DNA from 4 places in the Brevibacillus antibioticus genome. Region 1 is predicted to be linked to each of the others. Evidence: predicted binding sites of a transcription regulator. Region 1 holds the regulator's gene; each other region holds the start of a gene.

Region 1 (7,220 bases):
TTTCAAGGGTAGAGAATGAGCGGGTGCTTGTATTGGAGCGTGTATTCGACGCGCCTAGAGATCTCGTATTCCAGATGTTTAAGGAGCCTGAGCATCTCAAGCGCTGGTGGGGACCGAAAGGCTGGGAACTCCCGGTTTGTCATGTTGATTTCCGACCAGGCGGTGTTTGGCACTACTGCATGAAGTGCGTCGATAAGAATCAAGGTGATTTTTACGGCATGGAATCTTGGGGCAAGGCCGTTTATAAGGAAATTGTCGAGCCGGAAAAGATCATCTATACCGACTACTTTTCAGATGCAGAAGGCCACACAAATGATACCATGCCTTCGACAGAGGTTATGATGGAATTCATCGATTTGGTTGGCAAGACGAAACTGGTTAGCCGTTCTGAATATGTAACTGCGGAAGCCCTTAAAACAGTCATGGACATGGGCATACTAGAGGGTATCACCCAAACGTGGGATCGTTTGGAAGAGAGTCTGAACGAGATCAAGTAAGGGACATAGAGGAAAGGCCGCCTGGCATGGAGACCCAGCGGCTTTTTCATTTTAGGTGCAGATTTATTTCACCATCAGCGCAATAAAATCGTTCAGCTTATCCAGCGAAATGATGTTTTGATTGCACGTCACACTGTCCTGACAAATGTAGTTTCCTTTTTTCAAATACGTTCCATCCCCAGAACCTTTGGCTTCAAGGACGAACATGCCGATTTCCTCAAAGCGATTACAAAGCGCGCAAACGCCTTTTTTGTTTAGATTTGTAAACTGTCCGTGTATGCCAATCAGTTTTCCTTGGTGGTAAGCAACAATAAATTTCTTTTCCGTCGCAGTGTCTAGCCAGCTCACATAAGAGATTTCTGAAAAATCGATTTCAGCGACATTCGAGACTTTCAGCTTCTTTACCTTTGGAAAGAGCTTCTTAATGGAAGACTCTGTGAGAGCAGGGAATGGAATTACAAACGTTGAAAGCTGATGCAATAACTGCTTTCCTTCTGCCTTTTCTTTTATCGAGTCAATCGGATGCAAAATCTCTTTTTGTTCTTCTGTTATGTTTGGGAACAACTGAAAGATTTCTTCATGGGCGATTTCTTTTCGTGCACGAATCACATTGATATCTGTACTGGTCGCGTAGGCGTTCATGATTGCTTGAACGCGTGATTTAATGAAGTGATATTGATGCGTATGGATAAAAGGTTCCATCTTGCGGTTCCTCCTTGTTCTGTCTTGTAAGGTGGGTTCCTCTTTACTTTAGTGTGTTTGCAAGAGAGGAGAAAGGGAAAGGACATTTCCCAAAAAAACTCGCCATAAAAAAGCACTAACAACGTAAATGGAAAGGTCGTCAGTGCTTTATAAACGTCTATTTGGTATACACGATTTTTTTAATCGTCTCTGTAGACAAAAAGTATTCCTCCGCTAACTGAGAAATAGCCGTTCCGGCCCGAAAGCTGCTTTTAATAGCCGTATTCCGCTCATCCAGGAGTTTTCTCCCGCCAGTGCGCGACCCCCATTTTTGATGGGTTACTTTTGTCTTCGGAATATAAATGGTTTCTCCTTGCACGTACTTTTGAATTTCTGCGAGTAACGATTCGGGAAGGATTAAATTTGCTTTCACACATTTCATTTCTGCTCGCTCCTTATTTATAGATAAGAAAATAAGGGGCAAAGCCAAGAAATAGGAAATGAGATACGCAAAGGAAGGCGATGATTTAATTAAACGGAAGACCACCCCATGCAAAGTATCGCCTTACTATTTCTAGGCTTTGCATGAGCCGCTGCGGTATGTGGCAAATTGAGAGCATTCGCCATTGTTACACCCCCTCGAGGTCCATTTTAAAAACGGCATTCCCTTTCCTTTTCGAAAAGGGAGTATTTGTAATTATATAAGAAAACGGCTTTTTTGTATAACGATACTTATAAACATGTAAGTGGATATGTAAGGAAAGTCGATTATTTACAGGATGCTCCCAGGACGCAAATGGAGTTAGAATGAGATGGGTACTTTTGATGTAGAAACGGAACAGCTCATTCACATGAAAGAACAAGATATATCTCATTCAAACAAATTTCACGTGATGAGAATTCTTCTTGTGGTCTTTTTTATTGGAAAGAAGGGATTGCTGAAAAGGAGTATGATTACAACCAGCACAAGCAACAGGATGGGAGGGTTTTACATGGGTGAATATCGATTGATTAGTGACTACAAGCATATCGAAACATACAAGGAAAGCTTTAATGAGCTCGCCAAACAGATCTTTCAGCTCGATTTTAAAGAATGGTATAACAAGGGCTTTTGGAATGACAACTATGTTTGCTATTCCTATTTGGATGGGGAACAGGTTATTGCCAACGCTTCCGTTAGTAAGATGATCGTGAACATCAATGGTAAGGACTACGAGGCGCTCCAGGTAGGAACGGTCATGACTCATCCAGCTTATCGCAATCAAGGATTGGCAGCAAAGCTGATGAACCATATTATTCAAAGATATGAGAAGGAATACGATTTTATTTATTTGTATGCCAATGATACCGTGCTCGATTTTTATCCGAAGTTTGGATTTGAGAGAATACAGGAAAGTAGTTTTTGCTTATTGGCATCCGATTTGAAAAAACAAGTGGAACAAAAAGCGGTTTTGCGCAAGCTGGAAGTTGATAGCGAGGCCGATTATCTCGTCATGAAGGAATTTGTCGCCAAGCGAATCCCCGTATCATCGCGATTGGGCGTCAAGAATAGTGAGCAACTGGTGATGTTTTACTTTCTGCTTGTTTTTCGGGATGCGATCTATTACGTCGAAGAGCAGGATGTGATCGTATTATTTGAACGGGCGGAAGACCAACTTCATGTATTTGATTTGGTAAGTAAAAAGCCAGTTGATATAGAAGCGGTTATTTCTCATTTGGTAACAGATGAGACAGCAATCATTCATTTTCACTTTATGCCGGATAGTGAGAATGAGAAGATCCAATCTGCTTTGATGACAACGACGGACGATGTCTTATTTGTTCGTCCCTCGTTCAAAATGGAGATAGAACATTTTCGTTTCCCGCTAACTTCTCACGCATAAAAAGTCCGTTTTTTTGTTGTTAGGGACAACATAAAACATAATCAAAACCATGTTCTCTGAAGATCAATCCTTTCGCAGGAGCTGAACTCTTTGTCGTAATTCCTGTTCGGTTAACGGCTCCAATTGCAACAAGGCCTCATATGGATCATCACCCGGAATTTGAAAGTACCTGGCAAATGCTGGCTCTGTCTTGATGCCGTTTTGCTTCAGATCCCTGATATGTTGGTAGGCATCCAAGCCCGCTATGTCTAACAATCGTGCCTCGATGTCCATATGACGATAGGCATTTTGCTTTTCGACAGCAACCGGTTGAGCAAACAATTCAAACCAAAAGTCAGCTGTGAAAAACGAGATAACGCATGTGGGAATACTTTTTACATCTAGCTGTGTCACTTCAAATCCGGGCAAGCCGCCAAATGCTGTACGAACAGCCTGCTCAAACTGTTCCAGGTCATGACTCTCGCAAATAATATCCAGATCGCTTTGCACAACATCAATGTCCAATGGGATGGTTCCGGCCAGCACAGGACGGTAATCGGATAGTACTTCCATGATGTGCGTCTGTTGAATCGCTTCCCATGCGGCTTTTTGGCGCATCGTTCCTCTGCTCAAGTAAGAGAGATCATGCCAATTTCTCATGAGACTACCTCCATGTCTACTTTCTTTTAAAATAGTTTAGACAAAAGTGAATAAGTACGCAACGAAATCGGCAATCACTCGTATACCTAAAGGAAGGGAGTGTAGTGAATGGAAATACTTTTGTGGGTCGTGGTTGTGTTATTGTTCTTACTAAGCATCGCAGGAATTTTTTTGCCCGTTTTACCGGATACGATTTTGCTGTGGGCGGGCTTTTTGCTCTATCACTTTTTCATTGCAGATCCAGGAGCGGGATTGCCGGCCTCCTTTTGGTGGGGAATGGTCGTTCTAAGTATTCTGCTTTATGGTGCTGACTTGCTGACGAACATGTACTTCGTGAAAAAGTATGGGGGATCCAAATGGTCATCCATTGCTGCTGCGGTCGGAATTTTCCTCGGGATTTTCGTTTTTCCACCGTTTGGTATGCTGATCTTGCCGTTCGTATTCGTCGTTCTCGTAGAGTTGATGGTACAGAAGCAGTCGATGGAGCGAGCATTGAAAGCGGGGGTAGGCTCACTGATCGGATTTTTGGGCAGCGCGGTCGTAAAAGTTATCTTGCAAGTTACGATGATCATCTGGTTTTTTGTCGCTAGATAACATATAGAAAACGCAAAGGACAGCCGAGGCTGTCCTTTTTTACGTGGAACTAATGAATGAGGCGATAGACACCGATGACTTTACCGAGAATGGTGACTTGCTCCAGAATGATCGGTTCCATTGTGGCATTTTCCGGTTGGAGACGGAAGTGGTTCTTCTCTTTGAAAAATCTTTTGACGGTGGCTTCGTCTTCTTCCGTCATGGCTACGACAATGTCACCATTGTCCGCTACATGCTGTTGGCGAACAATGACGTAGTCTCCGTCGAGAATTCCAGCATCAATCATACTGTTCCCGGAGACGCGCAGCATGTAAACCTTGTCAGAAGTCACGATATTGTCTGGAAGCGGGAAGTATTCTTCTACATCCTCAATGGCAGTAATCGGTTGTCCAGCGGTTACTTTACCGATTACTGGCACACGGACGACAGAGTCTTCAAAATTGTCTTGAAAACGATCTTCATCTGATAGCAATTCGATAGCGCGAGGTTTGGTAGGATCTCGACGAATGAGGCCTTTTTTCTCCAAACGTGCTAAATGACCATGTACCGTTGAGCTGGAAGCTAGTCCGACAGCCTCTCCAATTTCACGTACGGAAGGCGGATACCCTTTATCGCGAACTTCCTTTCGTATGAACTCGATGATGGCTTGTTGTCTACTCGATAATTTTGACATAAAAAGACACCTCTGATTTCTCGAACATATTTTCCAGTATTATACCATGGGAGCTTGCGTTCGACAAACATAAGTTCGATTATTCGTTGACATGAACGTATGTTCTCATTTATCATGAGGTTACAAGAGATCAGAACGTATGTTTGCAAGGGGGCCATTATTATGAATTCATCGACTGTACGTAATCGTTTCGAGAAAAAAGAAGAACGTCGTGTTCGTTTTGGTATCACGAGAGGTCAAGCTCTCTTGTTTCTAATTACATTTACTCTCTTTTTTTATCTGCTGACCGAACTGGTGTTTGCTTCTTCGCCAATGGAGGAGCCACAAGGGTTAGAAGTAATCGTACAAACCGGTGATAGCCTATGGTCGTTAGCTGTTCGCCACTCAGATCAGCATATAGATGTTCGTGACTATATCATAGAAATCAAGGAAGCAAACGGTTTGGATAGCAACAGGATTTACCCGGGTCAGACTCTGATCATGCCTGATATGCCGTAAGTGCTCGGTTGTCTTGCGGGATCATTCGAATGTGGTATAATGAAGCGGCACTACTACAGAGTGGGAGGAACCAGCAGTGGTATCTGACGCAGAAATTAAACGCATTAACGAATTGGTCAAAAAATCTCGCGAAGAAGGTTTGACCGAAGAGGAAAAGCTCGAACAAAAAGCATTGCGCCAAAAGTACATTGACGCCGTTAAGCTTTCGTTGAGAGCAAATTTGGATTCCATCCGTTATGTGGAAGACCTTGAAGAAAATAAGCCAAAACAGTAAGATAACAATTACTGATACGACAGACATCCTCGCTTGACGCTAGGGTGTCTTTTTCTGTGACATACATAACGCTCTGATAACCAGGGAGGGAAAGCAATGGCGTGGATAGCTGTGGCGGTTGGAGGAGCAGTTGGCTCACTTTTGCGCTACGTATTGTCTTTGCTCGCGAATCAGCCGGGATGGCCGTGGGGAACCTGGATCGCCAATGTTTGTGGATCTTTGATCATCGGCATCTTGTTCGTGCTGGGGAAAGAACGTGGCTTTTTATCTCCGACACTCTATCTCTTATTTGCAACGGGTGTCATGGGAGGATTTACGACTTTCTCTAGCTTCTCCTTGGAAGTGGTCTCTTTTTGGGGAGAAGGCCACTTGTTACGTGGCACTTTGTACGCTCTTCTCAGTTTGGGAGTCGGTTTACTTTCTTGTGCGGTTGGAATTTGGCTGGCTAGGCAATGGTCCTGATACTTGCAATGACACGATACATGTGAGGGGGAATGAAGATGAGTACACAGCATCGTGATTATGAATTGGAACAAAAAAAACTGGATGAAACCATTTCAGCGATCGACGAAGAAATGGAGCAGCTTCGCAATGAGATTCGCGAGGCAACAGATGACTATGTGAAACAGGTCGTTAACTATAAAAAGGCAAAGGATTTGACCTATCTTGAAGATCAGGGGCGAGAGAAGCCTTATTTCGGCAGAGTAGATTTCTTGAAAGATGAAATCTACGAGCTGGATCAGGTCTACATAGGAAAACGCGGAATTGTACGCAGCGATACATTTGATTCTGTCGTCGTGGATTGGCGCGCGCCTATCGCCAGTCTTTATTATTCCGGAGAGAGCAAAGAAGCGTTTTACCGGATGGGACGCGAGATCGTGCGTGGTGAAGTTCGATTAAAGCGTAATTTTGCGATCGAAGACGGGAAGATCGTCGGCATTTATGATGGAGCGGTAAAAGAAACGATTAACCGCGAAATGGGGCATCCTGACGAGTTCTTGCAAGAGGGCTTCATTGATGAATTTTTGGCAGCCAATCTGAATCAGGCGAACGATAGCAGGTTAAAAGACATCGTCGCTACGATTCAATCCGAGCAGAATGATATTATCCGGGCGGAAAAAGAACGGCCTATTGTTGTGCAAGGAGTAGCGGGGAGCGGAAAAACGACCATTGCGCTGCACCGACTCTCCTATTTGATTTACAACTACCAGGATTCCATGATGTCCAAAAAATTTATGGTGTTTGCACCAAACCGGATGTTTCTTACCTATATATCCGAGGTTTTACCTGAGTTGGGAGTCGATGACGTTCAACAGTCTACCTTTGTAGACTGGGCAGCGCGTCTTGTGAAGCCTCTGCTGCCAAAGGGATGGAGAATCGTGAGTCCCGATAAGCCTCTTCAATTGTTCTTCGAAGAGGGGCAGGATGAGCGCCAGCAAGAAATGACGCGAAACAGGCTTCGTTTCAAAGGATCGCTCGCT
Region 2 (7,220 bases), 210 kb from region 1:
GAGCATAGCAATGACGGAAGTTGGTTCGGTATCACCGTGATGAGACGCAATACTGTTCACTACTACGTGATGCTCATTGTACTTCTTAGCCAGTTCTACACCGATTTCAACGTGTGAACCTTCTACTTCATGGTCAATCGCTTTTCCGATATCATGCAGCAAACCTGCACGTTTGGCCAGCTTCACATCTTCTTTCAGTTCTGCCGCCATTAAACCGGCGAGATGTGCCACTTCCATAGAGTGCTTCAGTACGTTTTGACCGTAGCTTGTACGATAACGCAATCGTCCGAGAATCTTGATCAGATCCGGATGCAAGCCGTGAACGCCTGTTTCAAACGTTGCTTGCTCACCGTATTCACGGATTCGCTCGTCTACTTCGCGACGCGCTTTTTCCACCATTTCCTCGATGCGAGCTGGGTGAATGCGACCGTCTGCGACCAGTTTATCCAACGCTGTCTTGGCGATTTCCCGACGAATCGGGTCGAAGCCAGACAGGATGACTGCTTCTGGCGTATCGTCAATAATCAGATCGATACCAGTCAACGTTTCCAGAGCACGAATGTTACGTCCTTCGCGTCCGATAATACGTCCCTTCATCTCATCATTTGGCAGCGTAACCACAGAAACGGTTGTTTCTGCTACGTGGTCTGCTGCACAACGTTGAATGGAGGTCGTAATGATCTCACGAGCACGCTTGTCCGCTTCTTCCTTGGCCTGAGTCTCAATCTCCTTGATCATCACAGCCATTTCGTGACGGACAGTATTCTCCACATCTGTGAGAATGATCGTCTTCGCCTCATCCTGCGTCAAGCCGGAGATTCGTTCTAGCTCTGATACTTGCTCTTTATATAAGTGCTCTACCTTGCTTTGCAGTTCTACGATGGCACGGTCACGCTCAGACAATTCTTCTTCTTTGCGTTCCAACTGTTCCATCTTGCGGTCCAACGATTCTTCTTTTTGTAGAATTCGTCGTTCCTGACGCTGGATCTCATTGCGTCTCTCACGCAATTCCGTTTCTGCTTCGGATCGAAGCTTGAACACTTCATCCTTTGCCTCCAGCACCTTCTCCTTCTTAACGGCCTCGGCGTCCCGTTTGGCTTCCTCCACGATCTGTCGTGCAGCTTCTTCTGCACTGGAGATCTTCGCTTCCGCAATCGATTTACGAGTGAAGTAGCCAGCACCCAAGCCGATCAGCAGGGCAACGAGCACAATGACAACAGTAATTATAGGATCCATAGGCTTTTTCGTTTCACCTCCTTATTGTAAGACATCTCCCCGCTTTCCAAGCATTTGTTTTTCATGGAGTGCTCTCACATTTGAACATTCGGCTAAAAAACAAGACTGATTTTACTCGGTCCTCTGAACCCGTACTTCTCTCGCACGGTTGTTCAGTTGTTTCATAGGCAACGAGTGAGCAAATCACAAAAGTTATGATACACCAAGTAAATACAAACCTATTTTATTATTTGTGAACAAGAATTGTCAAGATCATGCAAATAGAGTTGGCCCTAACTATCGCTTCTATGACGCAATTCTTCACGCATTTGTTGAATGATCGCATGAGAGAATCCCTTGCGCATCAGCATGGACAGCAGCTTGCGTTCTTCGTCGGGATTCGGTATGCCCTCTATGCGTCGCGCCTTCTTCTCTATCAATGCGCGGGCAGCATCGAGTTCAGCCTGCCTAGACACGCCACCTATTGCGTCCTCTACAATCGCTCTGTCCACTCCACGCTGTGTAAGCTCCATACGCAGCATATACGGGCTCCTCGGCTTCAAACGCAATCGCTCGTCCACCCATTGCTTCGCAAATGCTTCATCATCGATGTAGCCGTGATCCTTGCAGCGCTGACATATCTCTTCTGCAATCTGCGTAGAAAATCCCTTCTCTACTAAATAAGAATGCAGCTGACTGCTTGTCCGTGGGCGTATACCGAGGTATCGCAAAGCACCTAAATACGCTTTATGCTTTTCTTCCGCCATCAGGACTTCTCGGCAAAAAGCTTCATCTAATTCTGTTCCCTTAAATAAGTTGTACTTTACCAGTATGTCTTCGTGTACGGTAATGGCATACTCGCCCTCTACATCGATATGATAGCGTTGCTTTTGTTTGATATCTCGATGAACGGCAGTGATCAGGCCGCTCTTCATGATGAGTCACTCCTTCGCAAAGCTAAAATAACAGCCTGTCTCATCGACAGGCTGCTCTTCCACTCTTCATTACTCCAGATCAAATGTAGGCTCTTCATCTTGCTCTGGGTCATGTTCTGCCTCTGCTTCTGGAACAGAACTAGGGTTCAGGCTGAAGTATTCGCGCACCTTTGTTTCAATCTGTGATGCAATGTGCGGATTTTCTTTCAGGAAGACTTTCGAATTCTCTCTACCTTGACCGAGTCGCTCCTCATTGAAGGAGTACCATGCGCCACTCTTTTGTACTACATCGATCTCGGAACCGATGTCGAGAATGCTACCTTCTCTGGAAATACCTTCACCGTACATGATGTCCACTTCTGCAACCTTAAATGGTGGAGCAACTTTATTTTTGACGACCTTGATCTTTGTCTTGCTACCCAGAATGTCGTTGCCGACTTTGATAGATTCCGCTTTACGAACATCCAAACGAACACTCGCGTAGAACTTCAAAGCGCGTCCACCTGGAGTTGTTTCTGGGTTCCCGAACATAACTCCCACTTTTTCACGAAGCTGGTTGATAAAGATCGCGATCGTTTTGGACTTGTTGATGGCACCAGACAGCTTGCGAAGTGCTTGGGACATCAAGCGTGCTTGCAAACCTACGTGGGAATCTCCCATCTCGCCTTCGATCTCTGCTTTTGGTACGAGTGCCGCAACGGAGTCGACTACGATAATGTCTACCGCACCAGAGCGCACCAGTGCTTCCGCGATCTCCAAAGCTTGCTCACCAGTGTCTGGTTGGGACAACAGCAATTCGTCGATGTTCACACCCAGCTTTGCAGCGTAAACCGGATCCAAGGCATGCTCAGCATCGATAAACGCAGCTTGTCCACCCTGTCTTTGCACTTCTGCAATGGCATGAAGCGCTACTGTTGTTTTACCAGAAGACTCTGGTCCGTAAATCTCAACAATCCGTCCGCGTGGGAACCCACCCACACCAAGTGCGATATCTAGAGCAAGTGCACCGCTAGAAGCCGTAGAAATCTGAATATTGGATACTTCCCCCAACTTCATAATGGAACCTTTACCGAATTGCTTTTCTATTTGACGCAATGCACTCTCCAAAGCTGCGCGACGATCTGACAAATGGTACACACCCTTTCAACTTTTCGCTTCTGTTTTGCTTGTCTTCATCATACCTCGAGACAGAAGTGTTTGCCAAGTATTTTTTACGAACAAATATTCGTATTGCAAAAAAGCAGCCATTTCCTGGTTATTCCCAGTGAAATGGCTGCTTTGTAGGACTCGCTAATTAGGAACGCTTCGCTCCGCGAGGCTTTGCAGGCTCCAGATTGATTCGTTTCCCGTTGATGCGTGTTTGACGCAGTGACTCGTATACGAATGCCGCTACCTCTTCTGGAACCTCAACAAACGTGAAGTTCTCGAAAATATCGATACGACCTACTGATTTTCCGGGGATACCAACAGATTCAGAGATCTCTCGTACCAGATCCTGTGGCTTCATGTTCGCATTGCGGCCTACGTTCAGGAAGAAACGAACCATGCCTTTTGCTGCACCCGTCTCACCAAAGTTGTACGCTTCTGCTTCCTGCCCTTGTCCCGCTTCGGTATGGAATGCGAGGTGCAATGCAGCAGCTGCTACTTTTTCAGCCGGGTATTGACCTACGAGAGCATCCGCTACCTTTTGATACATATCCGCGATTGCATCGCTTTCCAAAAGACTAGTCAACTGTTCACGCAATTGCTCTTGTTTGCGCTCAGCCACTTCCTCCAGGGAAGGAACATTGCGAGAGAGCACTTGTGCTTTTGTCTGCTTTTGGATAAACATCATTTGTCTTACTTCGCGAGGCGTAACCAACGTCATCGCAATTCCTTTACGACCAGCGCGACCTGTACGGCCGATACGGTGTACGTAGCTCTCAGAGTCTTGTGGAATATCGTAGTTGATTACGTGAGAAACGTTTCCTACATCGATACCGCGTGCTGCTACATCTGTCGCGATCAGGAATTCAATCGAGCCCTCACGGAACGCATTCATGACCTTGTCACGTTGTGCCTGTGACAAGTCGCCATGCAAGCCGTCCGCAAGGTATCCGCGGGATTGCAGCACTTCGGACAACTCATCTACACCGCGCTTAGTACGACAGAAAATGATACCCAGCTCAACATCCTCACTGTCCAAGATGCGGCAAAGGCTCTCTACTTTGTTACGGTCAAACACTTTGTAATATACCTGTTCGATCGATGGCGCCGTTACTTCTTCACGGCTCACTGCAATCGTTTGTGGCTGTTTCATGTAACGGGTAGCCAAACGCTTGATTTCTGGCGGCATCGTCGCAGAGAACAGCAAGGTTTGACGCTCTTCCGGCATATGTGTGATGATCGTCTCGATATCTTCGATGAAGCCCATGTCCAGCATTTCATCCGCTTCATCCAAAACGAGTGTATGTACGTGATCCAGCTTCAATGTTTTGCGGCGCAAGTGGTCCATAACACGGCCAGGAGTACCTACAACGATTTGTACACCTTGACGTAGTGCACGAATTTGATGTCCGATCGATTGTCCGCCATAGATTGGCAGCGTACGAACTTTGTTGTATTTGGAGATACGCAAGAGCTCTCCCGCTACCTGGATAGCCAGCTCACGAGTTGGGGTCAGCACGATCGCTTGTACACGATTGGCAGGCGTAATCTTTTCTACAAGTGGAATCCCGAATGCAGCAGTCTTACCAGTACCTGTCTGTGCTTGACCAATCAGGTCTCCGCCATCCAGAACTTTTGGAATGCAAGCTGCCTGAATCGGTGATGGCTCCTCGAAGCCCATATCGTGAATCGCTTGCAGAATAGATTTATGTAAAGGAAAATCAGAAAAAATCGTCATGAAAAAATCACCTTTCTTTTTGCATTTGCAGCGCATAAAACAACGCGTATTTAGCGGCACGCCCAACGATTGCATGCCTTCTTCCGGCAAGGCGCAGTTCTTTTACAACTGTAGGAATTCCTTCTGACGCGATCCCTACGTAAACAAGGCCAACAGGCTTGCCCTCGGATGGATCGGGTCCAGCCACTCCCGTAACAGAAATACCGTAAGTAGCTCCCAGCTTTTCTCGTACATGTTCAGCCAGTAATTGAGCCGTTTTCTCACTGACTGCCCCATCTGTTTGCAAAATGGAATCAGGTACCTCGAGCAGCTGTTTCTTCACTTCATTGGTATAGCAGACTACCCCGCCACGAAACACTTGCGAACTTCCTGGCACAGATGTGATCAACGAGGCAATTGCTCCTCCTGTGCAGCTTTCTGCACAAGCAATCGTCTCATTTTTCTTTTTTAGCTCAGAAACCAGCACATCATGCAGGGACGAATTCTCGCCCATCCCGTACATGTACTGGCCAACACGGCTGAGAATTTCTTTTTCTACAGGCAAGATTAGGGCTTCCCCTTCTTCGACTGTAGCAGCTTTTGCCGTAATCCGCAGCGTTACTTCGAATTCTTTGGCGTATGGCGCGATGGTTGGATTGTCCTGCTTTTCGATCAGATCGAGCAGTTTTTCCTCCAACGCGGATTCCCCTATTCCGTAGAACCGGAGTACATGAGAATGAAACACTTGTTTATCGGGGAGCAAATCGGTTAAGTAAGGCATCACGTAATTCTCCACCATTGGATACAGCTCGCTTGGTGGTCCAGGCAATAGCACGAACGTACTACTGTCATGACGGATCGCCATCCCCGGCGCCATCCCGAAATCATTAGAGAATACATGGCTGCCAGAAAGCACCAGCGCTTGCTTACGATTGTTCTCCGTCATGACAATCCCACGTTGCGAAAAGAATTTTTCAATTCTCTCCATGGCCTCTGAATTCGTTTCCAATCCAATGCCCACATGCACCGCCACGGTTTCTTTCGTCAAATCATCTTGAGTCGGCCCTAACCCACCCGTAAAAATGACGAGATCAGATCGCCCTGATGCCAATCGAATCACTTGTAGCAATCGCTCCGTGTTGTCTCCCACAACCGTATGAAAATAAACTCCCACGCCAATTTCCGCCAGCTTCTGAGAAAGAAACTGTGCGTTGGTGTTAGCGATCTGGCCTAACAAAAGTTCGGTACCTACCGCGATAATCTCCGCTCTCATCTTCCTCATCCATTCTCTTTGAGAGATAGAAAAGCCTCTAAACTAACAGTTTATCACTTACAAACGCTCAAGAGAAGAGTCTTGTGAAAAAAGAGACCAATACCCGCATTACGAGTATTGGATCACGTTACGATTTTTCGCAAAGTAGTCGTACCCGGAGTAAATCGTGATGATCACCATCGCCCAAGTAGCTAGTTCGTCGAACGGAATGCCGAAGAACCCAAATGGGAAGTTGCGAATCATGACAGCCGTAATCGCTACGATCTGCACCCATGTTTTCAGTTTACCCAATGCACTCGCAGCAATTACCTGCCCCTCTGCCGCAGCAACTAGCCGTAGACCCGTTACCGCAAACTCCCGGCTGATAATGACAATCGCAATCCACGCTTCCAAACGCTGCATCTCTACCAGCGAAATGAGTGCTGCAGAAACCAACAGCTTATCAGCAAGCGGATCCAAGAACTTCCCCAAGTTCGTCACGATTTTCTTTTTCCGTGCAATATAACCGTCGAGTCCGTCCGTACTGGCTGCTAGGATAAACACCAAAGCCGCAATCAGCTCATTATACGTCATCGTCAGGCTGCCAATCGAAAATGTCCCGATGTTGTAACGCACCAGCAGAAAAAACATAACTACCGGCACCAGAAAAATCCTGGCGAGGGTGATGCGGTTGGCGAGATTCACCTAGACTACCTCCCCGGCTAGATCGTATTCATAGGAGTGTGTAATTTTTACTTTTACGATGGTGCCCAGTTCGCCTTTAAAACCAGTGACGAATACTTCACCATCGATTTCCGGAGCGTCATACTGTGTTCGACCTACATAAATATCGTTACGTCCTTCATAACGTTCAATCAAAACATCCAAAAATTGACCAACAAAGCGTCCGTTGCGATCTCCGGCTACTTCACGCTGAATTTCCATCAGCATGTTC
Region 3 (7,220 bases), 3.0 Mb from region 1:
TAATCGCGGTCACGCGTCCGCCAAAAGAGAAGCTCCACCAGCAAGATCATGAGCGGGAGGCCAACACCCATGGTCGCAAAAATAATGTGAAAGGCCATAGTCGTCCCGAATATGGCTCTGGTCATCACGATATCTTCCACGTTCAACTTCCTTTCTGATCGGCACCAAAAATTGTTAACGATTCCCTCGTTAATGTCCCATGAGGAGGCGGAGTTTATACGAAAAAGACCGTCACAAAAATGTGACGGCCGTGCTTGATGATAGGATAAGGGCCTTTGGAAGAGTAGATTATTTACGATAGAGTGGATAATCAACCTCAGTTGGTACTTGAATCAACACCAGGCGGAGCGGAGCATCCGTTGATGCTGTGTAGATGGCTGTGCTGCTGTCCTCGGAGGAGAGAACGACAAAGTCACCTTTGGTTGCTGGGGTGTGATTCTCGCTGACAGTTGCTTTCTCTGCAACGCTTCCGTTTCCTTCCACTATGACGACTGCGTGAGCATAACCAGCCGGGAGTTCTTGTGCATACGATTTTCCAGCGGGAATCGTGATATCGCTCATCAAGGAATCCGTGACCAACTGAATGGGAGCAGACGATCCGATGATGTGTTTCACTTGCACACCATCTACATCCTCAGACGGAAACTCCTCATGATCATACTGATGGTAGGTCGGCGGTTGCTTCGTCGTTTGAGCGAGATGCGGTTCAAACCAGATTTGAAACATTTCCGTATCCTTGCCAAGCTCTTCTGCATGGTACGCGCCTGAACCGGTTTGCATGATCTGCGCGCCGCCTGTCGACACTTCTTGAAGGTTTCCGAGCGTGTCCCGATGCCCGACTGTCCCTGTGAGGACATACGACAAAATTTCGAAGCCGGAGTGAGGGTGCAGCGGAATTTCAAATGTCTTCAGTGATTTTGCCCATGCCCAGTAAAAAAGTGGTCCTACCCGTTTGACAACGGAGCCTTCATGAGGGAAGCCAATTGGTTTGTTCTCTACGATTTCACCATCGCCAAAATGTCCTTTTGCTTGCTCGTTTTGTGTGAAGACGCGGATTTCCATCTGATGTTCCTCCCTTAGTACGATTGCTGGCTTACGGGTTGTGAGGAGCTACCATTAAAACAAAATGTATGCCCCTGGACCGATCAACGCTACACCAATAACAACTGCCATTAACGTCAGGTTGTATTCGAATCCGTTTTGTGTGACCCAATATCCATTTTGACCGTGTACCTTTAGAATGGCAACCAGCATGGTGAAAGCGAGCAAAATAGCACTTGGCCAGATACCTACGCCTGCCGCAAACATCAGACCACCAACGAGCTCAGATAATCCAGCGACAAAGGCCATCGCTACGCCAGGTTTCACTCCGATGGACTCCAGCCAGCCGCCTGTTCCTTTCAACCCATAACCGCCAAACCAACCAAACAACTTCTGCGTACCATGACCTGCAAACGTCAAACCGATGACCAAACGAATCAACAACAATCCAGTATCCAACACTTTTCATCTCTCCTTAATTGTTTTTAATTAGTATATCTTTATTTTGAGATATTTGTCCAAAAAGGCTGGCGGGCCTTAGAAGGATTCCGCCAGTTTTACTGCTTTTTCTACACCAGCTGCAACGAGCTCAGCTGCTTTGTCTTGGAATTGGTTGTGACCTTCTACGATTACTTCGGTTACATTGCTAACGCCCCAGAAGCCGAGGAGCGTGCGAACGTATTTGTTTGCCATTTCCATCTGTGCCATAGGTCCTTCGGAATAAACGCCACCGCGTGCGCTCAACAGAGCTACTTTCTTGTCGCCCATCAGACCAACTGGACCTTCAGCTGTGTACTTGAATGTTTTACCTGCTTGGGAGAGGTAATCCATGTACGAGTGCAGAACAGCAGGAACGGTGAAGTTCCACATTGGGAAAGCAAATACGACTTTGTCTGCTGCTGTAAACTGGTTCAGGTATTTGTTAACCAAGTCAGCGCGTTTTTGCTCATCAGCAGACAGCTCGATGCCGTTTCCTGCTTTCCACATAGCGGTCAGCATATCGTTACCGTAATAAGGGAGGTTTTCAGCAAACAGATCCAACTCAACGATTTCGTCATTTGGATGTGTTTCTTTGTATGCTTTCGTGAAAGCTTCGTACAGCTTTACACTTGTAGCCTGCTCAACTGGGCGATCGTTTGCTTTAATAAAAAGTACTTTACTCATGGAAATTTCATTCCCCTTCCGTTTGGTAAGTGACTAACTTTTAATGTGTAAATCTTGATTTTAAGATTATTACGTTTAAGATCTTTTGTCAACACTTTTTTAAAACGATTGTGGTGAAGAGAGGGAACTGCTCATCTAATAAGTAGCTTGAGCAGTGCGTCCCAACTTTTTTAGCAGTTCGATTGCTTGTCGCTGTTCTTCTGGTGTGAGACCTTCCATCGCTTTCTCAATTGCGAGTTGATGAGGAGGGAAGATTTCGGACAAAAATTGGTGCCCTTTTTCCGTGAGCTCCGCATAAATGACGCGGCGGTCTGCCGAACAGGGCTTGCGAATAAGCAGTTGCTTCTTTTCTAGCTTATCTACAACGTAGGTAATGTTTCCGCTGGAGATCAATATTTTTTCGCCAATTTGCTGCAATGGTTGAGGACCTTTATGAAATAATACCTCTAGTACGCCGAATTCAGTTGGATTTAGTCCATGCTCGCGAATGTGACGATTGGAGTGAGCGGTAACCCAGTTGTATGACCTTGATAAAACGACAAAAAGATCGAGGGGATCATTTCGCAGTGGTTTGTCAGACATATGGACCCTCCTATTCATCGAAATTTAGATATCTCTAATTTAAGATAATCCTACATGATCGTATTCATGTTTGTCAAATTGAGATAAAAAAATGAAAAATACGCCTGTACAAACAATTGTCTTGGTGATAAACTTTTGTTTGTAAAAGAGCTGTGAAAGCGTAATAGAAGAAAGGAGGATGACCGTGGAAAAAGACATGCAGATCCTTCATCATATCCGGCAAAATCCTTTTATCACGCAACAAGAGCTGGCTGATCTAATAGGCATCTCACGTTCAGCGGTAGCTGGCTACATCGCACAGTTGACCAAACGCGGGGAAATTAAAGGACGGGCTTATGTACTTCGTGATGAAGGAATGATTGCCTGTATCGGTGGGGCCAACCTGGACCGCAAAGCACGCGGCAAGCAACAGGTGCGTCTACACTCATCCAATCCCGTTACGATTATGGAATCGTGTGGAGGGGTGGCGCGGAATATCGCGGAGAACCTCGGTCGTCTTGGCTGCAATACGTCCCTCATCACCAGCATTGGTGAGGACAAAGAAGGCGAATGGCTCTTGCAGGAGACGAAAAAGCACGGGGTGCACATCAGCCAAGTGTGGCGACTGCCTACACAGCGGACAGGAACGTATACCGCGCTACTCGATATTGATGGCGAGATGGTTGTTTCCTTGGCGAACATGGATATTTACGATGCTCTTACACCAGAGATGTTCGCGGAAAAATGGTCGCACATTGCAGCAGCCCACGTGGTTTTCATTGATACAAACATTCCGGCGGACTGCTTGGCCTACATCATCGAACGTTGCCGGGAGGAAAATATCCTGCTCTTCGTTGACCCGGTCTCTTCCATTAAAGCTAAGAAGCTCCCACAGCAATTGGACGGAGTAGAAGCGATTTTGCCGAATCGCGAAGAAGCCGAGCTGATGGCTGGCATGAAGATCACGACGATCGAAGAATGCGCCGAGGCTTGCCGCAAGATCAGGGAACGAGGCGTCAAGCACGTCATTGTGACCTTGGGCGAAGAAGGCATTTACTATCAATCCGAGGACGTGGAGGAGCATATGCTTCCATACCCAACGGAAGTAGTAGATGTAACGGGTGCGGGAGATGCGTTCGCGTCGGGACTCTTGTATGGCATTGTAAACGGAGAGTCTTTCCAGAGCGCGTGCCGCCTTGGATTGGCAGCATCCGCTCTGACATTGCAAACAGATCAGTCCGTATCTCCTCTATTAAAAGCAGAACAATTGGAACTGGCCGTAGAACAATTCGAAAAGGAGCGATAAGAGATGAAACAATATTTGACCTTTACTGAGGAAGTACGCCACGCATTGGAGAACAATCTGCCGGTAGTTGCGCTGGAGACGACGATTATTTCGCATGGTATGCCATATCCGCAAAATATTGAAATGGCAAAAGAAGTAGAACAAATCATTCGCGACAACGGTGCCGTACCAGCTACGATCGGGATCATGGACGGCAAGATCAAAATCGGGTTGACGGACAGCGAGCTGGAAGAGTTTGCGACGAACAAAAATGTAGCAAAAGTAAGCCGCCGCGACTTCGCTTACATTTTGGCTAGCGGTAAAATTGGTGCGACTACAGTAGCCGCTACCATGATCGCAGCTGAGATGGCTGGCATCCACATGTTTGCAACTGGCGGAATCGGCGGGGTACACCGTGAAGGCGAAATCACTTGGGACGTATCTGCTGACCTGACTGAGTTGGCGCAAACAGATGTAGCTGTAGTATGCGCAGGCGCAAAATCGATCCTTGATATCGGCCGCACTCTCGAATATTTGGAAACACAAGGTGTACCAGTTGTGGGCTACCGCACGGATGAATTCCCATCCTTCTTCGCTCGCGAAAGCGGATTTGGCGTAGACATGCGTATCGATACACCAGAAGAAGTCGGTAAGATGATGAACACCAAATGGGATCTGGGACTCAAAGGCGGTATGATTATCGCGAATCCAGTACCAGAATCTGATGCACTCAACCACGAGGAAATCGAGACTGTGATCCAAAAAGCACTCGCAGAAGCTAAAGAAAACAACATTGCAGGTAAACAGGTAACGCCATTCATGCTCGATAAAGTGAAAAAGCTGACAGAAGGCAAGAGCTTGGCAACAAACATCGCGCTGGTGAAACACAATGCTGAAGTAGCTGCGAAAATCGCGGTAGCTTATCAGAAAGAAGCGAATCAAGGTAAATAAGAGAGTTTAGACAACACAATAGGTAAAGAAAAACGAGCCGCTAGAATCGCTTTCTAGGGCTCGTTTCGTTTATTTTACTCACTCCCACCAATGTTGCATTCCACGGATTCCAACATCCCACAGCTTAGCGTTTCCGGAAACGATAATGGTAATTTCGTTTACCTCGTTAAAAGGCATCTCCCTTAAAGCCTCTGCCCCTTGATAGGATTGTTCGTTTAACTGAGGTAGTTCTTGTCCATCTACGATGATCTTGGCTTCACCCTTTGAGTCTCCATTGTCGGGAATGCCGAAATAGAAAGAAAGCCAGACATTTTTTTGGTTCCCCAGAATATAGTGGTATGTTTTGGTTGATTCCGCTTCACTGCTATACACGTTCATTTTCGGCTCTATTCGCTCACCTGCTATCGAAAAGCTTGGGAGATTCTCAGTCATAGGTGTAGTTCCTGTCATTTCTTTCATAACCGTTAATGATTGAACGGGGCCTTCTCTTTTTTTGAGGATTTCAGAGACAACCATGACTCCAAATACAAGTACAACAATGGTTAGAGCCGAAGCCATGAGCTTTTTATAAGAAAGGTTTGAAGAAAATCCAACTCGATAGGCAACATAACCAATCGCTGCACCTATTGTATTGGATATCACATCATTTACATCAAAGCTACCTAGATAGGTTAGGGCCTGAACTGTTTCTAGAACGAAAATCGCTAAGACAAACAAGGATATGAACTTCCCAAATCTTACACGATACAACAGGGGAAATAGTAGTCCAAAAGGGATAAAAGCAGCAACGTTTCCGAAATCAACAATCCATGAATAATTTAGTTCTGGAAATGTAAGTGGTACTCCTTCTGGGACAAGGATAAAGGTGTAACTATCTACACTAGTTGCACCGTCAAGTCTGTTAAACGCAAAGAACATAAAAAATAATATTAAAATAGTATATAGAATGGTTCCTATAAAGATGAGTTTCCGTAATCTCGCTTCCATAAGGTCTCCTTTGATTATATTTATCCTTGGAATTTATAACCGTCTGTTTATGCGCGGTTAACATTCTTATGTAACGATTGATTTTCCATACCTACCAGGCGATTTCGGAGGCTATGAACAATAGGAAAATTCACCTTATTATACCATGCTATCGCTTTCGCTCTTTACGGAAAAAAAGCATCGTTTTACAACCACTTTTTGGGGGGATAACGAAAATGAACAAAAAAATAATGATTATAGTTTTCCTAGGCTTAATCCTTATCTCTGTTCCAGTTATATATGTTCAAGGAACTTTGTTAAGCTTAGAGAATCAGGTACGCCAACATCTCATTACCGAGAAAGATATTGATGAGAAAACAATAGTTAGTGTAAATAGCGTTTTTGGGAAGCTTCCGCTCTTTAGTGTAGAAGTTATTTTTGCTGACGAACCCGATGTAAAATACTTTTATACTGAAAAAAACGGAAAAATAGTAACTTTACATTCAACGATTAAACCCAAAGAATACAAATACAAACATAAATGAGTCCCCGGATGCTGGTACTACCCCATCTCCTGTCAATTGTTTTAGGTAACTTTTCCCTTAAAGCAATAATAAAGCCGGTCTACTCGGGTCCTGATAAGTTTTATATAAACAAGCGTCCGAATCCCTGAATTCGTAAGATTTTTGATATTTTTTCTATTTTGTAATAATATGTAAAATAGTAATTTTGACCTATTAATTTACATAAATATAAATGGTAATATATACCTTATTTACTAGAGAAAGGAGAGTTTCATTAAATGAAAAAAATGTTTGCTGCTTTGTTTTTCACACTGGTAATGCTAGTAACAATGATTCCGCAAACCCATGCTTCGATTTTGCCGATAATTTTGGCTTATGAAAAAGCAAAAGATGAAGGGACCCCAGCTCCTGTTCATGAAGTAGTTGAAGACGCACCCTTACCAGTAAAAGATGCTCCTCCTTGGTCTTCTAAAGACCGTGTTGATGATGGGGAACTAGTGCAACGTAGATATTACGACCAAAACGGTAAAGTTGAACTGGATATTGACTATAACGATCATGGAAATCCAAAACAGCATCCTAAGGTACCACATAGACATGACTGGTATTGGCCTCCTGTCGGTCCTCCATCCAGAGGTAAATGGTATTAATATAAAAAACCACCCATTATCGGGTGGTTTTTTGTAAACTATTCTTAATTATGATTGGAGGAGATTACCATGGATTAT
Region 4 (7,220 bases), 1.2 Mb from region 1:
AGGGCCAATTGGCTTGGAAGGCTTATCAGACCTATGCAAATGGTGAGGTTGTGGAATGGACAGGGGACAAGGATTCTAAAACGCCAGCGTCTGTCACTACCATTAAGGCTGGTGTAGGCGAAGCAGGGCATGAGCATGGACAAGAACAAAAGCCGGCCACTGCTCCTGCTGGGGAAGCGGCTGGTGCAGGCAGCAACAATACCTTGCCATTGGTACTTTCTGGTTTGGCGTTGCTGATCTCCATCGTTAGCCTGTTTAGAAAAAAAGCGTAAGTGCTCCTTAATAAAGCTGTGCAGTGTGTTCAATCATGCTGCACGGCTTTTTTGTTGTGTGACAATTAAAAACATTCTATAATGGCAGTAATTACTTTCGGAGGTGTATATCACATGTTAAAAACACTATTCAGAGCAAGCAAGTACACAGGAAGGAAAAATAGAATGGCAGCATGACGCGTACGCATTTTGCATAGTAGAGGATTGTAGAATAACGATCAGTATGTGAAAACGGAACGCGTCATCTGCCTAAAAAAGGTGGATACTGCTTCCATGTTCATGAATGCGACAAAAGTATATACGATCAAAAGTTTTTTGACTTCCCTCGCCAATACGACCATGTTCACGACTTATGCGCTTTACTATATTGTGACACTGGGTTTTAACCCGTTTGAATTGCTTTTGATCGGGACGGTATTGGAGTTATCTGTGTTGGTGTTTGAAGGGATAACAGGAGTCGTTGCGGATACGTACAGTCGCCGTCGCTCCGTCATTATCGGGATGTTTTTGCTGGGTATCGGATTTGCAATGCAGGGGATCGTTCCCGTGCTTGATGCTTGGGTGCCGTTGTTTTCTATTTTCGGCTTGGTGCTGTTTTCGCAAGTAGTCAGTGGCTTCGGGTATACGTTTATCAGTGGAGCGGATACTGCATGGATTGTGGATGAGGTCGGAGAAGAGAAGATCGGTACGATTTTCATGAAGGCCAAGCGTTACTCCTTGTTTGGGAATCTGCTCGGGATTGCACTTAGTGTGGCGTTAGCATCACTCGCTCCTAATTTGCCTTACCTCATAGGCGGCCTCATGTATCTGGGGCTTGGTGTCTTTCTGATTCTGTTCATGAAGGAGACCGGTTTTGTTCCACGTGAGCGTGAGCAAGGTGCTTCCCACGTAAAGGAAATGATACAGACGTGGACTTCGGGTGCCAAAGTGATTCGCAGTCAGCCGATTCTCATGTTGATCTTGTTTGTGACGCTATTTACGGGTGCAGCTTCTGAAGGGTATGACCGTTTGTGGGAAGCGCATTTGATCGCTGAAATTGGCTTTCCGCAGCTCGCTGCTATTTCGCTGCCCATGTGGTTCGGGATCATTGCCGCACTCGCAAGCTTACTCGGTCTCATCGTCGTAGGCGTTGTGGAAAAAAGGCTGGATGTGAACAATGAGCGGGTTGTCCTTGTGGGCATGTTTACGCTGACAGGGCTCAAAATTGCAGCGATGATTGCTTTTGCCTTTTCCCCTAGCTTTAGCTGGGCATTAGTAGCATTGCTGTTGATCGGTGTGATCCAGTCATTAAGCAGTCCGCTGTATGATACGTGGCTGAATCTAAATATTCAGAGCAGTGTGCGAGCGACGGTTTTGTCGATGATGGGCCAATCCAATGCCTTGGGACAAACGGCGGGTGGGCCGGCTGTCGGATGGATTGGGACTCGTTTTTCGATTCGCGCTTCGCTAGTTGCGGCGGCCATCTTGTTGGCACCGATTCTGATTGTGTTTGGCCGTGCGCTTAGAAAGCGCTGAGTCACACACAGTGCAACAAGCATAAGGTATGTGTCCAGTTCTAGGGCGCATGCCTTTTTTTGTTGAGGCAATGGTTGAGTGATGTAAACGAACTTGCGAACAAATGTTCTCTTTTGGTATGATGATCTCAACAACTAGAAGACACATTTTATGGTGGTGACAGCATGATGATTCTGGAGTTGAGAAGGTACGCAGCCCGGCAGCAAGCAGTGGAGATTATCTATTTGAAGAAAGATGGAGAGGCTAGCAGGCGTACGATTCGTGTGGTGCATATCGATGAGAACAAAGGGAGCTTGAAAGCATATTGCTATATGAGGAAGGCGTATCGTGTATTTGTGTTGGATAACATTTTGGCGATCGCACCTGTGTCTGGACATTTTGCCGGATGAAAAGGAATCATTCCCCAAGCTCCAGCGTTCCAGCCGTACTATGGTATACTAAAGAGGTAAACAACTTCAAAAAAGAGGAAGGGCGGGACAACATTGGATTTCTTCATTGTCATCGTCATCATGTTTTTGATCGTAGTATTTGTCTTAGCGTCCAAAGCTGTAAAAGGCGGAAGTGGGCGCTCTCATTCCTCTTCAGACAGCGGGGGCGGAGCCTTCTATGTAGACAGCTCTCACAATCATCATCATCGAAATCACGACTATGACAGCGGCGATAGCAGTAGTGGTGGAGACAGTGGTGGTGGCGGGGATAGCGGCGGCGGCGGCGGCGGAGATTGACGCTGTTGCATTTTGTTTCATTATGGTACAATAAATGGGAAATATGATTCCAAACCTGAATGGTAGGTTTGCTAAAGGAGAGATGTTTTATGGTAGCCATCAAATTTGTTCAGAGTATTGTAGTCGGGGTCACAGGAATCCTCCTTTCAAGCGAACAGTAATACCGTTCACCAAAATGAGGATTCGACTGTGACTGGTTCTGGCTGATAGCCATATATTTAACCAATTGCAGGGGGAATCCGCAGTGAATCAACTAACCAATCAACAAGTATTGCAATCTATGGGCTGGAATGAGCATTTTGCTAATCATTTTGACCTTTATGCCGAGCAAGGTTACAGTGTGGGACGTATCACACTCGAACATAAACGTATTTATCGTCTGTGGAGTGAGCATGGCGAGCTCCTAGGCGAGGTAACGGGCAAGCTTCGTTATGAAGCCATCGGACGAGAAGATTTTCCGGCTGTCGGCGACTGGGTAGTGATCAGTGCCCGCCCAGAGGAAAAGAAAGCCTCCATCCACGGACTTCTTCCACGTAAGAGCAAGTTTTCTCGCAAGGTAGCTGGGGATACAGTGGAAGAGCAGATTGTGGCCGCGAACGTCGATACCGTTTTCCTCGTGAATTCCTTAAATAATGATTTGAATCTGCGGAGGATAGAACGCTATCTCATTCTTGCGTGGGAGAGTGGAGCCAATCCGGTGATTGTGCTTTCCAAAGCAGATTTGTGTGACGATCTGGATGCATGCATGGCAGAGATAGAATCGGTTGCGATCGGAGTACCTGTTCACGTAGTCAGTGCTGAGCAGGGAGAAGGACTGGATCTGCTCGCACCGTATTTGGGCGAGGGTCAGACGATTGCCTTGATGGGTTCCTCTGGTGTTGGCAAATCCACGTTGATCAATAAATTGAGCGGAGCGGAGAGGCAAAAAGTCAGTGGCGTGCGTGAAGGTGATGACCGTGGCCGCCATACGACGACACATCGCGAATTGTTCCGATTGCCGAGTGGTGCTCTGATGATCGATACACCGGGTATGAGGGAGCTGCAACTCTGGGAAGCAGATGAAGGCTTCCGCGGTGCTTTTGACGATGTCGAGTCTATAGCGGAAACATGCCGTTTCAATGATTGCAAGCATATGCGCGAGCCTGGCTGTGCTGTTCAGGTTGCGATCAATGATGGATCATTGGAAAAGGCACGCTTTGACAGTTACCTGAAGCTTCAACGTGAATTGGCACATCTGGCACGAAAAGAAGAAGCAAGGCTTGCAGCCGCTGAAAGAGATAAATGGAAGAAGATCAACGCTCAAACGCGGCAGAAAAAACCGAAGAGATAAGTAGGAGAGCCCTTGAGAAATCAGGGCTCTTTCCTTTGTTCGAACAAGTAAGCGCTTCCTTTTTCTTTCAAAAATTAACGCTTGCTCACAACGCGGGAGTTATGATAGATTTGGTCAATACTCGTTATTACACTTCGAAATAAATAGATAGGTAGCTCGTATAATTTTGGGAATAAGGCCCAACCGTTTCTACCAGGTGACCGTAAATCATCTGACTACGAGTGAAAGTGCGTCTAGGGTTCCGTCTCTTTCTTTCCTATTCCATAGGGTGAAAGAAAGCTGGTCCGAGCGACGCAGGCACAAATGATGTGCTACACCTAAGGGATAAAAGCCCAGAGGGACAGTTTCACTTGGCGTTGGTTTGTTACGTTTGTTACGTAGCCCGCTTGTGACACTGTCCACTCTGGGCTTTCTATATTTTAGTAGGCCGCATGTAAAAATGGCCGGAACGATATCCGAGGAGGAAAAACTGATGAAAGAATTACAAGAGCGCATCGTACAGGACGGCAAAGTACTGTCGGCATCCGTTTTGAAGGTGGATGCGTTTTTGAACCACCAGGTAGATCCACAATTGACGATGAAGATCGGACAGCGCTTTGCCGAGCTGTTTGCTGGTGAAAAAATCACAAAAGTCGTGACGATTGAGGCAAGTGGCATTCATTTTGCTATGGCGACTTCCTTTGCGTTGGGTGTTCCCTTTATCTACGCGAAAAAGAAAAAAGCTGTCACGTTGACAGAGGAAGTATACTCTGCTCCTGTTCATTCCTTTACCCGTCAAGAAACGTATCAAATCAGTGTTTCCCGTCAGTATTTGTCCAAAGAAGACCGCGTATTGATTGTCGATGACTTCCTGGCTACGGGAGCTGCTCTAGTGGGACTTACGAATATTCTCAAAGATGCAGGAGCTCATCTCGTCGGGGTTGGTGCTGTGATTGAAAAAAGCTTCCAGGAAGGCCGTGGTCTCTTGGAGCAAGCTGGCGTACGAATCGAATCATTGGCACGTATTGAATCAATGTCACCAGAAGGCATTCACTTTATTGAAGAAGAGCCTGCACGCGTATAATCAAAAAGTTAATAGGAGGTAAGGGTTCACTCATGCTAGCCAAACATAAGATTGTTACTTTGGGCTTACAGCACATTCTTGCCATGTATGCAGGAGCTGTCGTGGTACCGTTGATTATCGGTGGTGCTTTGAATCTGACTCCTACGCAAATCGCTTATTTGATTGCTGCCGACCTATTCACATGCGGAATCGCAACGCTCTTGCAAGTCCTTGGCACACGTTATACAGGGATTCGCCTTCCTGTTGTGCTAGGCTGTACGTTTACAGCAGTAGGACCGATCATTGCGATTGCATCTACGAGTAATCTAGCGACCGCTTATGGTGCCATCATCATATCGGGTATATTCGTTGTCTTGGCAGCCCCACTGTTTGGCAAGCTGCTCCGCTTTTTCCCAACCGTGGTACAAGGTTCAGTCGTTACGATCATTGGACTGTCGCTCATTCCTGTTGCGATGAACAACGCGGCTGGCGGACAAGGAATGCCGGATTTTGGACAACCGCACAATTTGCTCTTGGCTTTAGGAACGTTGGTTATCATTTTGCTTATTAATCGTTTCTTTACCGGATTTATTCGTGCGATTTCTGTATTGCTCGGGTTGATTGTCGGTACGGTTGTAGCTTACATGATGGGGATGGTCAGCTTCGCGAGTGTTGCGGAAGCCTCTTGGTTTAGCGTGGTTGAACCGTTTTACTTCGGTACACCACAGTTCAGTATTGTGGCCATTGTTACCATGATTCTCGTCAACATCATCAGCATGGCTGAGTCCACAGGTGTTTACTTTGCACTTGGTAAAGTGACTGGTACCAAAGTAACGGATCAAGATGTTGTCAAAGGATTACGCGGGGAAGGGGTCGCCATTGTACTGGGCGGTATTTTCAACGCATTCCCTTACACGGCTTTTTCGCAAAACGTCGGTCTGGTTTCCTTGACTGGCATTAAATCACGTGATGTGATGATTGGTGCCGGTGGGATCTTGGTCGTTCTCGGATTACTGCCAAAGCTGGCAGCTTTGACAACGGTCATTCCTAACGCGGTATTGGGTGGAGCGATGATCGCTATGTTTGGGATGGTAGTTGCATCAGGTATCAATATTCTCTCGCAGGTTGATTTGAACAAAAACGAAAATCTGCTGATCGCTGCTTGCAGTATCGCTGTCGGACTAGGCTCTGCTGCGGTTCCGGCGATGTTTGATCAACTGCCTACGTTGGCAAAAATGATGCTGCAAAATGGTATCGTGACAGGGTCTATGACGGCAGTCATCTTGAATATCTTGCTCGTTCATACGAATAAAAAAGCATCTCAGACTGCTCCGGCAAATGTAACGGTTTCGGAAGCGTCTTAACATCATCAGATAATGAACCGTCGTTTCCTGGATAGACAGGAGGGGGCGGTTTTCTTTTATCGTGGCTACGGTGGGGAGAAGAATATTTCCAGTCTAAGCTCAGTGCTCCGTCCCGCTGGGGGTTGGGACTGTCCGCTCTGAAGGAATTCGCGGGGAAACGCAAAAGTGGTAGCCGCTTCGTCGCGTGGGCACGGTTGCGTTTCTTTTGCCCGCGAATCCCTTCTCCGCTCGGTCGGACTCCACAAGTCGCTACGTCTGGAAATATTCTTCTCTGTCGTAACTGATCACTTTCTTCAATCTTTTAAGTCGTGAAAAGATCGGTAAACACGAAAAGCTCGTAGAGGAAACAGGAGAAAAAAGCGAAGATCTTAGGGACACCGACCGAGGCGCAATGAAAAAAAGAGAAACAAGCCCTTAGCGTCCACCTCTGAGACACCTCCTGAAAGGACGACTTTGGACGCGGGTTTCGCTTTTTTTCATGGAGCCGGGCAGTCAATCCCCCAGCGGGTGGCTCTAGAATCTGAGCGTTTTCTCCTGTTTCCTCCCCACCACTACAGCTGGAATAACGTGCTTTTTCAAATACGCAAAAAAGGCTTCCCCGCAATGACAAGCGTCCAACAGGGCTGGCCAAGTTTTACATACGATGACCATGTAAAACAAACGACCTCCAGAAAGGAAGGGGTGCCATGGCAACCTTTCAGGAAGCGCTCCTGGCCAAGAAACATTTGGTCAAAAGGTGGAAGCGGATGCCGGGCGTAACTGGCATCGGAATTGGCTACGCAAACGGAAAAAACAAAAAAGGCGGCGCCTGTATTGTGATGTATACCGTTAATGCAAGTGCCGCCGTGAAGAAGAGATGCCCGAGTTGCGTCCTTGTCAAAAGACAGGTAGCGACAGCCCATGTATCCGTTCCGGTGCGAACCGTCACCTCTGGACGGTGCCATTGTCATCCTGCTATACGTCCCTCTGCAA

Evidence for each region. The regulator LexA, encoded in region 1, represses DNA repair genes until DNA is damaged. The targets are predictions, from matches to a motif close to CGAACATATGTTCG.
Region 2: the regulator LexA is predicted to act here: its motif matches at 3,365-3,378, upstream of recA (recombinase RecA).
Region 3: the regulator LexA is predicted to act here: its motif matches at 2,916-2,929, upstream of E8L90_RS21295 (carbohydrate kinase).
Region 4: the regulator LexA is predicted to act here: its motif matches at 1,884-1,897, upstream of E8L90_RS01140 (WYL domain-containing protein).

The regions. Positions count from the first base shown of each region.
Region 1 covers NZ_SZNK01000001.1:1,401,383-1,408,602, forward strand. The annotation lists gene E8L90_RS06760 (SRPBCC domain-containing protein) at 1-497, shown strand, start outside; gene E8L90_RS06765 (FusB/FusC family EF-G-binding protein) at 561-1,199, opposite strand; gene E8L90_RS06770 (CD3324 family protein) at 1,357-1,620, opposite strand; gene E8L90_RS06775 (GNAT family N-acetyltransferase) at 2,171-3,061, shown strand; gene E8L90_RS06780 (DUF4269 domain-containing protein) at 3,125-3,700, opposite strand; gene E8L90_RS06785 (DUF456 domain-containing protein) at 3,809-4,294, shown strand; gene lexA (transcriptional repressor LexA) at 4,344-4,967, opposite strand; gene E8L90_RS06795 (LysM peptidoglycan-binding domain-containing protein) at 5,130-5,465, shown strand; gene E8L90_RS06800 (DUF896 domain-containing protein) at 5,542-5,739, shown strand; gene crcB (fluoride efflux transporter CrcB) at 5,836-6,201, shown strand; gene E8L90_RS06810 (HelD family protein) at 6,240-7,220, shown strand, end outside.
Region 2 covers NZ_SZNK01000001.1:1,193,436-1,200,655, reverse strand. The annotation lists gene rny (ribonuclease Y) at 1-1,236, opposite strand, end outside; gene E8L90_RS06015 (RecX family transcriptional regulator) at 1,509-2,150, opposite strand; gene recA (recombinase RecA) at 2,220-3,278, opposite strand; gene E8L90_RS06005 (DEAD/DEAH box helicase) at 3,445-5,034, opposite strand; gene E8L90_RS06000 (competence/damage-inducible protein A) at 5,042-6,286, opposite strand; gene pgsA (CDP-diacylglycerol--glycerol-3-phosphate 3-phosphatidyltransferase) at 6,395-6,970, opposite strand; gene rimO (30S ribosomal protein S12 methylthiotransferase RimO) at 6,971-7,220, opposite strand, start outside.
Region 3 covers NZ_SZNK01000001.1:4,435,579-4,442,798, reverse strand. The annotation lists gene E8L90_RS21320 (cytochrome ubiquinol oxidase subunit I) at 1-125, opposite strand, end outside; gene E8L90_RS21315 (pirin family protein) at 289-1,062, opposite strand; gene E8L90_RS21310 (DoxX family protein) at 1,117-1,503, opposite strand; gene E8L90_RS21305 (FMN-dependent NADH-azoreductase) at 1,579-2,205, opposite strand; gene E8L90_RS21300 (MarR family winged helix-turn-helix transcriptional regulator) at 2,341-2,787, opposite strand; gene E8L90_RS21295 (carbohydrate kinase) at 2,972-4,072, shown strand; gene E8L90_RS21290 (pseudouridine-5'-phosphate glycosidase) at 4,076-5,002, shown strand; gene E8L90_RS21285 (VanZ family protein) at 5,081-5,989, opposite strand; gene E8L90_RS21280 (DUF3139 domain-containing protein) at 6,205-6,513, shown strand; gene E8L90_RS21275 (hypothetical protein) at 6,771-7,142, shown strand; gene E8L90_RS21270 (hypothetical protein) at 7,212-7,220, shown strand, end outside.
Region 4 covers NZ_SZNK01000001.1:247,188-254,407, forward strand. The annotation lists gene E8L90_RS01130 (YcnI family copper-binding membrane protein) at 1-272, shown strand, start outside; gene E8L90_RS01135 (MFS transporter) at 546-1,787, shown strand; gene E8L90_RS01140 (WYL domain-containing protein) at 1,952-2,176, shown strand; gene E8L90_RS01145 (hypothetical protein) at 2,270-2,512, shown strand; gene rsgA (ribosome small subunit-dependent GTPase A) at 2,757-3,842, shown strand; purine riboswitch at 3,979-4,080, shown strand; gene E8L90_RS01155 (xanthine phosphoribosyltransferase) at 4,315-4,905, shown strand; gene E8L90_RS01160 (nucleobase:cation symporter-2 family protein) at 4,938-6,248, shown strand; gene E8L90_RS01165 (chymotrypsin family serine protease) at 6,935-7,220, shown strand, end outside.